Regions from separate parts of the Streptomyces gottesmaniae genome, predicted to be linked through region 4. Evidence: riboswitches for the same ligand, from Rfam matches in the RefSeq annotation. Region 4 holds a riboswitch; each other region holds the start of a gene.

Region 1 (3,186 bases), on a different contig from region 4:
TGAGGGAGGACGCTAAACCTGGCTGTGATGGCTCGGTAACGCGTTGTACGGAAGTGGCGTGCACCGACTGTGAGGTGACCGTATGTGACCGAGATCCTCGCCTGGCGTCGCCGACTTCACGCTGTGCGATGACCGATGCGGCGATTTCGGACCGGGCGGAGGGGGCGCGGTGCTATGGAGCGCATATATGCAAGATCATCAGGGGGTCGTTCGCCCGTCCCGTCCCACCCGCACCCGGTGCCCTACGGCCCTCGGGTGCCTCATTAGGCTCCGCGCATGGACGTACTCATCCACATCCTCGTCGCCCTCCACATCATCGGCATCGCCTCCCTCCTGGGTGGTTTCCTCACCCAGATGAAGGCCATGGGCCAGGGCACCGCCCGCTTCGTCCCCGCCATGCTGCACGGCGCCCTCGCCATGCTCGTCACCGGTGTCCTCCTCGTCGGCCTCAACCAGGCGGACGACCAGCCCGTCGACAACATCAAGATCGGCGTCAAGCTCGCCCTGCTGATCGTGATCCTCGGCCTGGTCTACGTGAAACGCGACGAGGAGACGGTGGAGAAGCCGCTCTTCGCCCTGGTGGGCGCGCTGACCACCGCGAACGTCTTCATCGCGGTGCTCTGGACCTGAAGGGATCCGTCCGTGTGAGTCCGTCCTGTCCGCGATGGCGAGGGGATGGCTGAGCCGGGACTCCCGGGACGGCGCCGACCGTGTGGACCGGCGCCCGCTGCCCCCGAGTTACGCGGGCCGCACCACGCTGTGGATCGAGGACTCCCCGTCGTAGAAGATCGACTCCTCGCGGACGTACGTGCCCGGCTTGGGAGCGTGGATCATCATGCCGTTGCCGATGTAGAGGCCGACGTGGCCGATGTTGTCGTAGAAGAAGACGAGGTCGCCCGGCTTGGCGTCGGCCAGGGAGACGGTGGTGCCCGCCTCGACCTGGTCGTAGGTGGTGCGCGGGAGGTCGACCCCGGCGGCCTTCCAGGCGGCCTGGGTGAGGCCGGAGCAGTCGTACGAGCCGGGGCCGGTGGCGCCCCAGACATACGGCTTGCCGATCTGCGCGCGGGCGAAGGCGAGGGCCTTGGTGGCCTTCGAGGCGTACGTGGAGTCCTCGACCGGGGCTGTGGTCCCGGTGGTGCCCGGCGACGTCTCCGTGCCGGTGGCGGTCCCTCCCTGGGCCTCCTGGGCCTCCTGGGTGCTCTGCGTCTCCGGGCTCGCCTGTGCCGCCTGCTGCCGCGCGAGCTCCTCCGCCTTGCGGTCGGCCTCCTCCTGCTCGCGCTGTTCGATCGCGGCGAGCCGGGCCTTCTCCGCGGCGGTGAGGGTGGAGAGCAGTTCGCGGGCCTCGGCGAGCTTCGCCTGGACCTTGGCCTTGCTGGTCTTGAGGGCGTTCTGCGACTCGGTGAGCTTCTCGAGGCTGTCGCTCGCCGTCCGGCGCTGCTCCGCCGCGTCGGCCTGCTCGGTGACGTACGCGTCGACGGCCACCTTCTGACGGTCCGTCAACCGGTCCATCAGCTGGTTCTGGTCGAAGTAGTCCTGCGGGTTGTCCGCCAGGAGCAGTGAGGCCTGGTCGGGGGTGGCCGCGCCGGTGCGGTACTGGGCCGCCGCGAACGAGCCCAGCTCCTCCCGCGCCTCGTTCAGCTTCTCCGTGCGCTGGGCGACGTCGTCGAGGAGGGTGTCGACCTTCTTCTTCTGCTTGGTCGTCCTCTCCTTGGCCGCGTTGTAGTTCTCGGTCGCCGACCCTGCCTGACGGTAGAGGTCGTCGACCTTCTTCTCGACCTCCTCCAGGCTCGGCCTGTCGTCGGCGGAGGGTGCGGCGGTGGCCGTCTGGGAGAGCAGAGCCACGGAGGTCAGGGCGGCCGTGGCGAGAGCGGGGGTGCGTATGCCCGCGCGCGTCCGGCCGGTCGGACGCGGCTTGCGGTGCGGCGCCATGGTGCGGCGTCTCCTTCCGTTGTCCGCCTACCGGGTTAGCTGTCGGGTTCGGGCGCAAGCTTCGGAAGGTTTGCCCTACGGCCCGTGCCGCGTGCGGCGTCGGGTCGATTCACCCCAGAGGTCGGTGGGTCCCCGGCTCCGGCGCCCAGGAGAGGCGTGCCGGACTCGGCGGAGGCCGTGCGGCCCGGCGACGTTCGCCGGTTGTGTCGTACGGCCCAAGAGAAGAAGCTAGCCAACTCGTGTGGCCCGTGTGAAGGTTGATGTTCGATATGCCCGATACGTTTTCGTGACCTTAGCCTCTTCCGCGCGATGGGCGGTACGCTCGATCGCTCACCGTCGTGAGGTGTGCGCGATGAGTGGTGCGTGCGGACTTCCCGGGGCGGCCCCTGGCTGTCAGTGGGGGCGCCTAGACTCGGAGAGCGATGAGCAGCCTCTTTGACGACAGCTTCCTGGCGGACCTCCAGGCCCCCCGTGGCCACGCGGAGGAGCCCCCGCCGCCGCCCGAGGACGATCACGTACCGGAGCCGCTTCCGGACGATCTGTTCGGCGGGAAGTTCGACGTACCACCGGACCGGGACGCCTACTACCGGGGCGGCGCCCCCCGCCCGGCCCTCGACGCGGCGGCCCTCCTGGACGGGCTGAACGAGAACCAGCGCGCGGCCGTCGTGCATGCCGGGTCCCCCCTGCTCATCGTCGCCGGTGCCGGCTCCGGCAAGACCCGGGTGCTCACCCACCGCATCGCCCACCTGCTCGGTGAGCGGCAGGTCCACCCGGGCCAGATCCTCGCGATCACCTTCACCAACAAGGCCGCCGGTGAGATGAAGGAGCGCGTCGAGCAGCTCGTCGGTCCGCGCGCGAACGCGATGTGGGTCATGACCTTCCACAGCGCCTGCGTCCGGATCCTGCGGCGCGAGTCGAAGAAGCTCGGCTTCACGTCCTCCTTCTCGATCTACGACGCCGCCGACAGCAAGCGGCTGATGGCGCTCGTCTGCCGTGATCTGGACCTCGACCCGAAGCGCTTCCCGCCCAAGTCCTTCAGCGCCAAGATCTCGAACCTGAAGAACGAGCTGATCGACGAGGAGGACTTCGCCGCCCAGGCCGCCGACGGCTTCGAGAAGACCCTCGCCCAGGCCTACGCGCTCTACCAGTCCCGCCTCCGCGAGGCGAACGCACTGGACTTCGACGACCTGATCATGACGACGGTCAATCTGCTGCGCGCCTTCCCGGACGTCGCCGAGCACTACCGCCGTCGCTTCC
Region 2 (3,186 bases), on a different contig from region 4:
ACGTCCAGCGCGAGGGCGATCTGCTCGCCGGGGGTGTAACCGGCCTCCTTGATGGCCTCGAGGATGAGGTCGAGGGCGGCGCGGTTGGACTCCAGGTTCGGGGCGAAGCCGCCCTCGTCGCCGAGGCCGGTGGACAGGCCCTTGGTCTTCAGCACCTTCTTGAGGGTGTGGTAGACCTCGGCGCCCCAGCGCAGGGCCTCGGAGAAGGACTCCGCGCCGATGGGGGCGATCATGAACTCCTGGATGTCCACGTTGGAGTCGGCGTGCGAGCCGCCGTTCAGGATGTTCATCATCGGAACGGGCAGCAGGTGCGCGTTCGGGCCGCCCAGGTAGCGGAAGAGCGGGAGGTCGCTGGCCTCGGAGGCGGCGTGGGCGACGGCGAGGGAGACGCCGAGGATGGCGTTGGCGCCGAGGGAGCCCTTGTTGTCGGTGGCGTCCAGGTCGAACATCGCCTGGTCGATCAGGCGCTGCTCGGTGGCGTCGTAGCCGACGAGCTCCGGGCCGATCTGCTCGATCACGGCGAGGACGGCCTTCTCGACGCCCTTGCCGAGGTAGCGGTTGGGGTCACCGTCACGGAGCTCGATGGCTTCGAAGGCACCGGTGGAGGCGCCGGACGGAACGGCGGCACGACCCGTGCTGCCGTCGTCGAGGCCGACCTCGACCTCGACGGTGGGGTTGCCTCGCGAGTCGAGGATTTCCCGGGCTACGACGACGTCGATGGACGGCACGAGCATCTCCTTCATGGGATGTGACGCGGAACTGCGGGGCCCGCGGGCCTTGCGACTAGAGCCTAACCGCCCCGGGCTCGTCGGCAGCCGACCGACCGTCCCGTGGACAGACAGACCGTACCCATTGTTTCAGGCCGGAACAAAGGGGGGTGGGCCAGAAAGTGAACAGAAAGGCGGAGCGGCGCAGAAACGGCCGGGCTCGGGCGGGGTGACCGCGCATGAAAAAGCCCCGCCCCGGTGCGTACGGGGGAATGCGCACCGGGGCGGGGAGCTCGTGGGGACGGGGGGACGGCCCTCACGAGGTCTTCACTATGGAGGACACGGCTGTGAGCGGGCTGTGGTTCAGCCGGGAAGCGGCCCGATTTCTCGGCCCGGCCGAACCGGCCCCGCCTGCCTGGCCGTGGGGGACGGCCGTGGGGGCGGCAGGCGTGTGGCGACCGTCGCCGACGTCGCGGGTCAGCTCAGGTGGAGCTGCTGGCCCGGGTAGATGAAGTCGGCGTCGTCGATGATGTCCTTGTTCAGCTCGAAGAGCTTCTCCCAGCCGCCCTTGACGTTCTTCTTCGCGGCGATGGCGCTGAGGGTGTCGCCGGTGACGACCTTGTACTCGCCGTCGCCCTTCTTGACCTTCTTGCCGGTGGGGGTCTCCACGGTGGCGCGCTCGGAGGAGCGGGAGGCGCGGGTGTCCTCGGTGCTCTTCTTGGTGCTCTCCTGGGTGCTCTGCTGCGAGGAGCCGGAGTCCGAGGAGCCGGAGGAGGCGGCGGCACCGTCGTACGAGGCGCCGGACAGGCCCTTGCCGCAGACCGGCCAGGCACCCTTGCCCTGGCCCGCGAGGACCTTCTCGGCGATCGCGATCTGCTGGGCCTTGGTCGCCTGGTCGGCGGTGGAGGCGTACTGCGTACCGCCGTAGCCGGCCCAGGTGGAGGCGGAGAACTGCAGGCCGCCGTAGTAGCCGTTGCCGGTGTTGATGGACCAGTTGCCGCCGGACTCGCACTGGGCGACGGCGTCCCACTCGGAGGCGGTGGCGGCGGATGCGCTGCCGGCGGCCATCAGCGGGGCGGCGATGGCGGCGGCGCCGGTGACACCGGCGACGGCGATGGCGCGAGCGGCCTTGGACGGACGACGGTGCTTGCCCTTGCTGGAAAACAGCATGGAGAGATCCCCTCACCGACGCCTGCGAGGTGAGCTGTCGGGTTCGGGCCGGTTGAGTTGCCCGGCCGCGCACGCTCGCCTCTCGGCTCACGTCGCGCGGCTTCACCCCGAGCCGGTTCCGGACGTACGCCCCCGAAGGGCCGCAACCACCGGACCCGGCACTTACCTTGGGTCCCCCGCTCCTGCCTACGGCGCTTGACGCGACGACTGTTCCTTGCGGCCGTTGGCAGGATTCGGCGTACCGACCGCAGGGGCCCGCTGTGGCGAGCGGTCACGACCGTAAACACGTGATTGCCCGGATTTCAAAGACGATCAGGGGGCCTGTGATTCATCTCCCACCTAGATCAAAACGGGCATTCAGGGGCGAACAGTGACCTGAACTGTCGCTACTTTTCGCCCGTTTCGGCACCGACTTCGAGGGTCTGACCGGGAAGGATGAGGTCCGGGTCGGTTCCCACCGTGCCCTCGTTCTCGGCGTACAGCTCACGCCACCCGCCGGTCAGGTCGAGGGAGTTCGCGATCCGCGTCAGGCTGTCGCCCGCGCGGACGGTGTAGGCGCCGTCCGCGGACTCCCCCGCCCCGTCGCCGCCGCGGGAGGCGTGACGGCCGGAGGGGGTGGGGTCGGCGGGGCGTGAGCCGTCGGCCGCGTCCGTCCCGACCTCCGCGCCGGAGGCACTCTCGTCGGCGCTGGCGCCGCGATGACGACCGGTGCCGCCTTCGCCCTCGTCGACCGAAGAGCTGTCACTCTGTGTCGACTTGTCCGCTTTCGCACCCCCGGAGGCCGTGGAGCCGTCCGAGCCGGCCGTGCCGTCCGAGTCGGTGTCGGCACCCGTACCGGCCTTGGCCTTGGTGGACCCTTCGAAAGCCTCGGGAGTCGAGTCGCCCGACGTGTCGGAGTCGACCGAGTCGGCGGACTTGGCCGAGTCGGCCTCGTCGGCCTCGCCGGCGGAACCGGAAGATTCGGACGAATCGGAAGAGTTAGACGAACCAGATGAACTGGACGAGTCACCCGAATCCGTCGAGTCGCCCGCGACGCCCGTGTCCACGTCGGCGGAACCGGAGTCGCCCCCGAGGTTGTGGAGCAGACCACAGGTGGCCCAGACGCCGACACCCTGGTCGGCGAGCACCTTCTCCGCGACGGCTATCTGCTGCGAACGACTGGCCTGATCGGCGCTCGCCGCGTAGTCGAGGCCGCCGTACTTCTCCCAGTTCGCCTGGGTGAGCTGGAGGCCGCCGTAGCGTCCGTTCCCGGTGTCCGCGCTCCAGAAGCCGCCGCTCTCGCACTCCGCCACCTGGTCCCAGGTGGTTC
Region 3 (3,186 bases), on a different contig from region 4:
CACACGTCCTCCGACGGGGCCTAGCCCACTCGGCCCCACCGACTAGCCCCGCCGCCCACCGCCGGAAACCCTGTACCCGTGGGGCAGCGAGAGGGCGCGGAGGACATGCGGGAGCCGGGCGGGCGCCGGTTCCCGTCCGCCCGTACGCTCGCCCGCGCCCTTCCCGTGCTGCTGATCGCCATCGGGCTCTTCTACGATCACTTCACCCCGCGCGAGTTCACCGCGATCCCCTTCTTCACTGCCGCGCCCCTGGTGACGGCCCCGCTCTTCACGCTGTACGGCACGGTGATCGTCGGCGCCGTGTCGGTGGCCGGCATCAGCGCCGTACGCGTCTATGACGTCGACTCCGGCCACGAGGACGCGATCACCGAGATCGTCACGGTCGCCACCGTCGCCGTACTGGCCGTCCTGATCAACCGCCTCGTGCGCCGCAGCGACGCCCGGCTCGCCACGGCCCGGGAGATCGCCGAGGCCGCGCAGCGGGCCGTACTGCCGGTGCCGCAGGAGTGGATCGGCGGGCTGGAGATCGCCGCGCGGTACGAGGCCGCGCAGGCCGGGGCGTCGATCGGCGGCGATCTGTACGCGGTGCAGGACTCACCCCACGGCGTACGGCTGATCGTCGGCGACGTACGCGGCAAGGGGCTGGGGGCGGTGTCGGCGGTGGCGGTGCTGATCGGGGCGTTCCGGGAGGCGGCCGAGCAGGAGGCGACGCTCGAAGCGGTGGTCCAGCGACTGGAACGGGCGCTGGACCGGGAGGCCACGCGGCGGGAGGCCACGCGACGGGACGCGGCGGTGGAGTTCGAGGGGTTCGTGACGGCCGTGCTCGCCGAGTTCCCGCACGGCGCGGGCCGCGCCCGGATCGTCAACCGGGGCCACCCCTCCCCCCTGATGCTGCACGCCGACGGGACCCTGTGCACGTTGGACGCCCCGCAGCCCGCGCTGCCGCTCGGCATGGACGACCTGGGCACCTGGCCCGACCGCGCGGAGGAGACCGGGTTCCCGCCCGGAGCCACGCTGCTCTTCTACACCGACGGCCTCTCCGAGGCGCGGGACGCGCACGGCGTCTTCTACGACCCGGCCGCACGCCTCGCCGGCCGTGTCTTCACCGCCCCGCGCGCCCTGCTGACGACGCTCGCGGAGGAGGTGCGCCGACACGCGGGCGACCGCACCACGGACGACATGGCCCTCCTGGCGGTCCGCCGTCCCTGAGGTGCCGAGGTCACCGAACACCAGGCCGCCGAACGGCGGTGTCACCGAGCGTGTCCGTCCCACCGTCCTCCGTATAACAACTGACGTCACGTCAGGGCGACTGTTACTCGTGAGTCAAGGTCAACTCGCCCGTTTTCGGCCCCTCATGACCCGTAAAGTCCAGCGGGAAAGCCGGAACGATCATTAAGAACAGCTTGGAATGGAGTACTGGCGTCTATTAACGTTCGATAACGCAGCGCGGTCGTCCCAGCCGTCACAAGAGACGGCTCCGTGCTCACGCGTCGAATCCCGCAAGGGAACCGGGGAACCACCACCCTGGGGTGAATCGCACGCAAACCGCCGTGGCAGTCCGCACGACCGGTTTACGCGCGTAGGAGACCTTCCTGCTCCGAACCCGTCAGCTAACCCGGTAGGCGAAAAGGAAGGAAGGAGTACGCCTACGTGGCGTCGAACCGGTCCGCGACCGAAGCCCCGTTCGTGCCGACCCAACGCGACGGCGAGAGCCAGACGTTCGGCTACGGCAGCTACAACAGCGACAACGAGGGCCCCTGGCAGGAGTGGAACCCCAGCGAGGACACCCTGCGCCCCGTTCGCGGTCGGCACCGCGTCGCCAAGAAGAGCGGCGTACTCGCCCGTAACGGACTTGCCCGTAGCTCCACGGTGCTCGGCGTCGGTGTCATAGCCGCCGTCAGCGGTGCCGGGATGGCCAGCGCGCAGTCCGGCAAGGCCCCGGTCTCCATATCGATGCCCGACATGCCGAACGTCGGCTCGGTCTTCGAGGACGAGGCCGACGAGCCGGAGCCCGAGGTCTCCAAGACCCCGCTCAGCAGCGCCGGTCTGACCGCCGCCGAGACCGAACAGGGCACCGCGGACGCCGGCGAGGCGCTGCGCGCCCGCATCATGGCGCAGGCCGAGTCCCAGCAGGACGCCTTCGACAAGGCCGCCGCCGAGGCCGCGCAGACCGCCGCCGCGGACAAGGCCGCCGAGCAGGCCGCCCAGGAGAAGAAGGAAGCCGAGGCCAAGGAGGCCGCCGCCAAGAAGAAGGCGGAGGAGGAGGCCGCGGAGAAGAAGGAAGCCGAGCGCCTCGCCGCCCTGGCCAAGCAGTTCGCTCTCCCCACCTCCTCGTACACCCTCACCTCCACCTTCGGTCAGGCCGGCCCGTACTGGTCCTCCGGCTACCACACCGGCCTCGACTTCGCGGCCCCCACCGGCACCCTCATCAAGGCCGTCCACAGCGGCACCATCACGCAGGCCGGCTACGAGGGCTCCTACGGCTACAAGACCGTCCTCACCCTCGATGACGGCACCGAGATCTGGTACGCCCACCAGTCCTCCATCGGTGTCAGCGTCGGCCAGAAGGTCGCCACCGGGGACGTCATCGGCCGCGTCGGCGCCACCGGCAACGTGACCGGCGCCCACCTCCACATGGAGGTCCACCCCGGCGGCTCCAGCAGCGGCATCGACCCGGCGGCCTGGCTCCGCAGCAAGGGCCTCACCCCGTAGTCCGTCGCCACCTAAGACAGAACCAGCGACGCCGCGTCCGCCCTCGGGCCCACGCGGCGTTCGTCTTGTTCTCCCGGAGAAGGGACGGCAGGCATGGCGAAGAGCGCACTTCTGGTGATGGACGTCCAACGGGACGTCGTGGCCATCGCCGACGACGGTTCCGGATATCTGCCGCGCCTGCGCGGGGCGATCGACGGAGCCCGGGCCGCCGACATTCCCGTGATCTACGTGGTGATGGGGTTACGGCCGGGCGATCCGCGGGTCAGCCCGCGCAACAAGGTGATGGCGAACGTCCTGCGGGCCGGCCTGTTCACCGAGGGCGAGCCCGGCACCGAGATCCACGACGACGTCGCGCCCCGGCAGGGCGAGGTCGTGGTCACCAAGAGACGGGGGAGCGCGTTCTCGGGCAGCGACCTCGACCTGGTGCTCAGGGCCCGCGACATCGACAGCCTCGTTCTCACCGGCATCGCCACC
Region 4 (3,186 bases):
CAGCACACTCTCGGTCAGTCACCCACGTTCACCGTGGACGTCGCCCTCGACCGGGACGAGCAGCTGCGTATCGGTGTCACCGACAGCCATCCACGCTTCCCGAAACGGCTGCCGGCCGCCGTCCAGCAGGACAACGGCCGGGGCATGGTCATCATCCGCTGGCTGACCGCCGAGTGCGGCGGCAGGCTCAGCGTCAGACCCACCCGGGAGGGCGGTAAGACAGTGGCGATCGAACTGCCGTGGACGGTCCCCGCGCAGCCGGTCAGCGCGAGCGGTCCGCAGGAGACCTGACGAGATCCGTGTCCGTGTCCGTGTTCGGGGGCGTAGACGTGGGCGTGGACGTGGTTGTGTTCGTGGCCTTGTCCGCGGGCTGCGCCGGTGTTGGTGGCCGTTCCGGTGTCGTCGAGTCCGCGCGGTCGGCGCGGTCGGAGAGACGGCCCACCAGTTTCGGGAGCACGGCCCACAGGAGCAGGCAGATGAGGAAGGTGCCGGCCCCGGCGGCGATCCCGGCCTTCCGGCCGAGCGTCACGTCCACGACGAGCAGGACGGATCCGGTGAAGGCCGGCATCAGCACGATCAACCCCGCGCTGGCCAGCCGGGACGAGACCTGGACGATGACGGGCTTGGCGTTCTGCTGGAAGAGCGAGCGGTGCAGGGCGGCCGGGGCGGTGAAGAGCGTCGCCGCGAGGACCGCGAGCAGCAGGGTGACGACGTACGTGGCGCGCTGGACCGAGTCAAGGTCGGGGAAGCGCGGGGTGAAGGCCAACGTCAACAGGAACGCGAAGAGGATCTGGACACCCGTCTGGGTGACGCGCAACTCCTGGAGCAGCTCGGCGAAGTTGCGGTCGGCGCGTTCGAGGGGGGTCTCGTTGCGTGCGGGGCGGGTGCGTTCGTCGGCCATGGTCGAACGGGTATCCAAAACCGCCGGTCGCACGCCTGCCGGGGGCGGCGGAGAACTCAGCCGCCCCCGACGGTGGGTCAGCGGACCCGGCCGTACCAGACGTTCTTCGTCCAGAGCTTCTGCAGTCGGACGACGTCACCCGTCTTCGGCGAGTGCCAGATCTTTCCCTTCCCCGCGTAGATACCGACGTGGTAGACGTTCGAGCCCGAGTGGAAGAAGACCAGGTCTCCGAGCTTGCGGCTGCTCGCGGAGATGTGCTTCGTCTTGTTGTACTGCTGCTGAGCAGTACGGGGCAGCTTCTTGCCCGCCTTCTTGAACGAGTAGAGCGTCAGCCCTGAGCAGTCGAACCTGCTCGGGCCCGTGGCGCCGTACTTGTAAGGGGAGCCCTTCTTGGAAGCCGCGACCTTGAGTGCCTTCGACGCCACCGTGGCGGCCTCGGCGTCGGCTGCGACGCCCGGGACCACGATGCTGCCGCTGACAGCGGCGATGGTCAGAGCCGAGGCCGTGCCGGCCCGGGTCAACAGCGACGGGACACGATTCAGCGCAGTCATGCGCAACCCTTCGTCAGCCGCCTGTGAAGGATGACCTGTCGGATTCGGGCTGGCGAAGTTGCCCGGCCGCTGACGCGGCTTCACCCCAAGGGCTGCTCGGCGCGGTCATGGCTTGACCGTTCCGGCGACCCGTCGTGCTTGGGTCCTCCACTCCTGCCGATGCACTTCTGTCGACCGGTCATCCGGGTAGCGGCAGGACTCGGCGTCCACCCGGATCGCCCCGCCGCTGCGGCGGGGGCTTGTCGTCAGGAAGGGATCTTGGCGTACGGACGTCCGAAAATCCCAACGGAACCGTGGATTTGTGGTCTTACTCACCACTCGCCCGTTCGGGTGGACAGAACGTTTTCGGCTGGTGTGTCCAGGCGGTCGAGGACGTCCGCACCAGCACCGGAATGAGGTGTTCCGGCCGCGTGCCAGCCATGTTGCGCAACTTCACAGGTCCTCACGACGTATGGGCCGATAGGTCGATCGCGGTAGGCCGTCCGGACGGCACGAAACCTGGACCGGACGCCCCGTCAGTAGTACGGCGACCGCCCCGGGGTCGGTTCAGGCCGGCGAGTCCTCGGGCTCCGGCGGCAACGCCACCCGGCCCGCCCGTCGCTCGCCGTCCAGGACCCGCAGGGCTCGCGCGAGCGTCGGGGCGTGCACCTCGTTCTCCCCGCGCCTGTGCATCAGTTCGAGCGCGTCGCGCAGAGCGGTCGCCTTGGCTACGAGCGCCTGCGCCGCGCGCAACCCGCGGTACGTATCGCCCGGTCGGGCCGGATTGATCCGGCCGAGCAGATCGACGACGTCCAGGTAACGGTCGATCAGCTCGGCCTCGGCGCGCGTGAGCGCGGGCAACGGCGGCAGTTCGGGCGGGAGCATCGACGGCTCACCTCGCGCCGGGGAGCGTGCGCGTGGTCCTGTGGCTCGGGATCACCCGATCGGCCAGGCCGTACTCCACCGCCGCCTCCGCGTCGAGGAACTTGTCCCGCTCGATGTCGGCGCTGATCCGCTCCGGGCTCCGGCCCGTGTGCCGGACGAGCATCTCCTCCAGCCTGCGGCGATTGCGCGTCAGTTCCTGGGCCTGGATCGCCAGATCGCTGGCCTGTCCCTCGATCCGGCCGGCCACCGCGGGCTGGTGGATCAGTACGCGCGCCCCCGGAAGCATGAACCGCTTGCCCGGTGTGCCCGCCGCGAGCAGCACCGCGGCGGCCGAACCCGCCTGCCCCAGGCAGACGGTCTCCACGTCGCAGGTGACGAAGCGGAGGGTGTCGTAGATCGCCGTCATCGCGCTGAACGAGCCGCCGGGCGAGTTGATGTACAGCGAGATGTCGCGGTCCGGCGACTGGTGCTCAAGGTGCATGAACTGCGCCATCACGTCGTTCGCCGACGTGTCGTCGATCTGCGTCCCGAGGAACACGATCCGTTCTTCCAGCAACTTGGCGTACGGATCCATCGTTCGGTGACCCGCACTGGTGCGCTCGGTGAACTCGGGCAGCACCTGGCGGGCCGACGGTCGGTTCGCGGGCATGGGACACGCCTCCTCTGATCGACTCTGTCAAAAATGTACAGGACGTACGTATGCGGGGAGGAGGGGATCGGCCGAAAGCGAAAATTCCCATGGAGCCGGCTCCGCAGGGAACGTGTGAGCGGTTCGGGTCGTCGGGCGGCGCGCGGGCGGGGGTGGGGGCGGGATCGGCGGAGGGGCCGGAAGGGGATCTTCCGGCCGGGGTGGTGCGGGGCGCCAGGTCT

Evidence for each region. Region 4 has a riboswitch for cyclic di-AMP ahead of RM704_RS28695 (C40 family peptidase). Riboswitches for the same ligand answer to the same signal wherever they lie in the genome.
Region 1: linked by a shared signal. The riboswitch ahead of RM704_RS23815 (C40 family peptidase) and the one ahead of RM704_RS28695 (C40 family peptidase) in region 4 are both predicted to bind cyclic di-AMP.
Region 2: linked by a shared signal. The riboswitch ahead of RM704_RS29835 (LysM peptidoglycan-binding domain-containing protein) and the one ahead of RM704_RS28695 (C40 family peptidase) in region 4 are both predicted to bind cyclic di-AMP.
Region 3: linked by a shared signal. The riboswitch ahead of RM704_RS24655 (M23 family metallopeptidase) and the one ahead of RM704_RS28695 (C40 family peptidase) in region 4 are both predicted to bind cyclic di-AMP.

Annotation. Positions count from the first base shown of each region.
Region 1 covers NZ_JAVRFJ010000021.1:91,194-94,379, reverse strand. Annotated here, with positions in the region: gene RM704_RS23820 (hypothetical protein) at 277-630, shown strand; gene RM704_RS23815 (C40 family peptidase) at 739-1,929, opposite strand; cyclic di-AMP (ydaO/yuaA leader) riboswitch at 1,939-2,096, opposite strand; gene pcrA (DNA helicase PcrA) at 2,352-3,186, shown strand, end outside.
Region 2 covers NZ_JAVRFJ010000030.1:103,932-107,117, reverse strand. Annotated here, with positions in the region: gene eno (phosphopyruvate hydratase) at 1-728, opposite strand, end outside; gene RM704_RS29835 (LysM peptidoglycan-binding domain-containing protein) at 1,185-1,877, opposite strand; cyclic di-AMP (ydaO/yuaA leader) riboswitch at 1,882-2,081, opposite strand; gene RM704_RS29830 (transglycosylase family protein) at 2,264-3,186, opposite strand, start outside.
Region 3 covers NZ_JAVRFJ010000022.1:130,547-133,732, forward strand. Annotated here, with positions in the region: gene RM704_RS24650 (PP2C family protein-serine/threonine phosphatase) at 106-1,209, shown strand; cyclic di-AMP (ydaO/yuaA leader) riboswitch at 1,479-1,640, shown strand; gene RM704_RS24655 (M23 family metallopeptidase) at 1,651-2,712, shown strand; gene RM704_RS24660 (cysteine hydrolase family protein) at 2,806-3,186, shown strand, end outside.
Region 4 covers NZ_JAVRFJ010000028.1:108,935-112,120, reverse strand. Annotated here, with positions in the region: gene RM704_RS28705 (ATP-binding protein) at 1-291, shown strand, start outside; gene RM704_RS28700 (DUF6328 family protein) at 263-901, opposite strand; gene RM704_RS28695 (C40 family peptidase) at 979-1,452, opposite strand; cyclic di-AMP (ydaO/yuaA leader) riboswitch at 1,456-1,626, opposite strand; gene RM704_RS28690 (hypothetical protein) at 1,999-2,316, opposite strand; gene RM704_RS28685 (ATP-dependent Clp protease proteolytic subunit) at 2,324-2,965, opposite strand.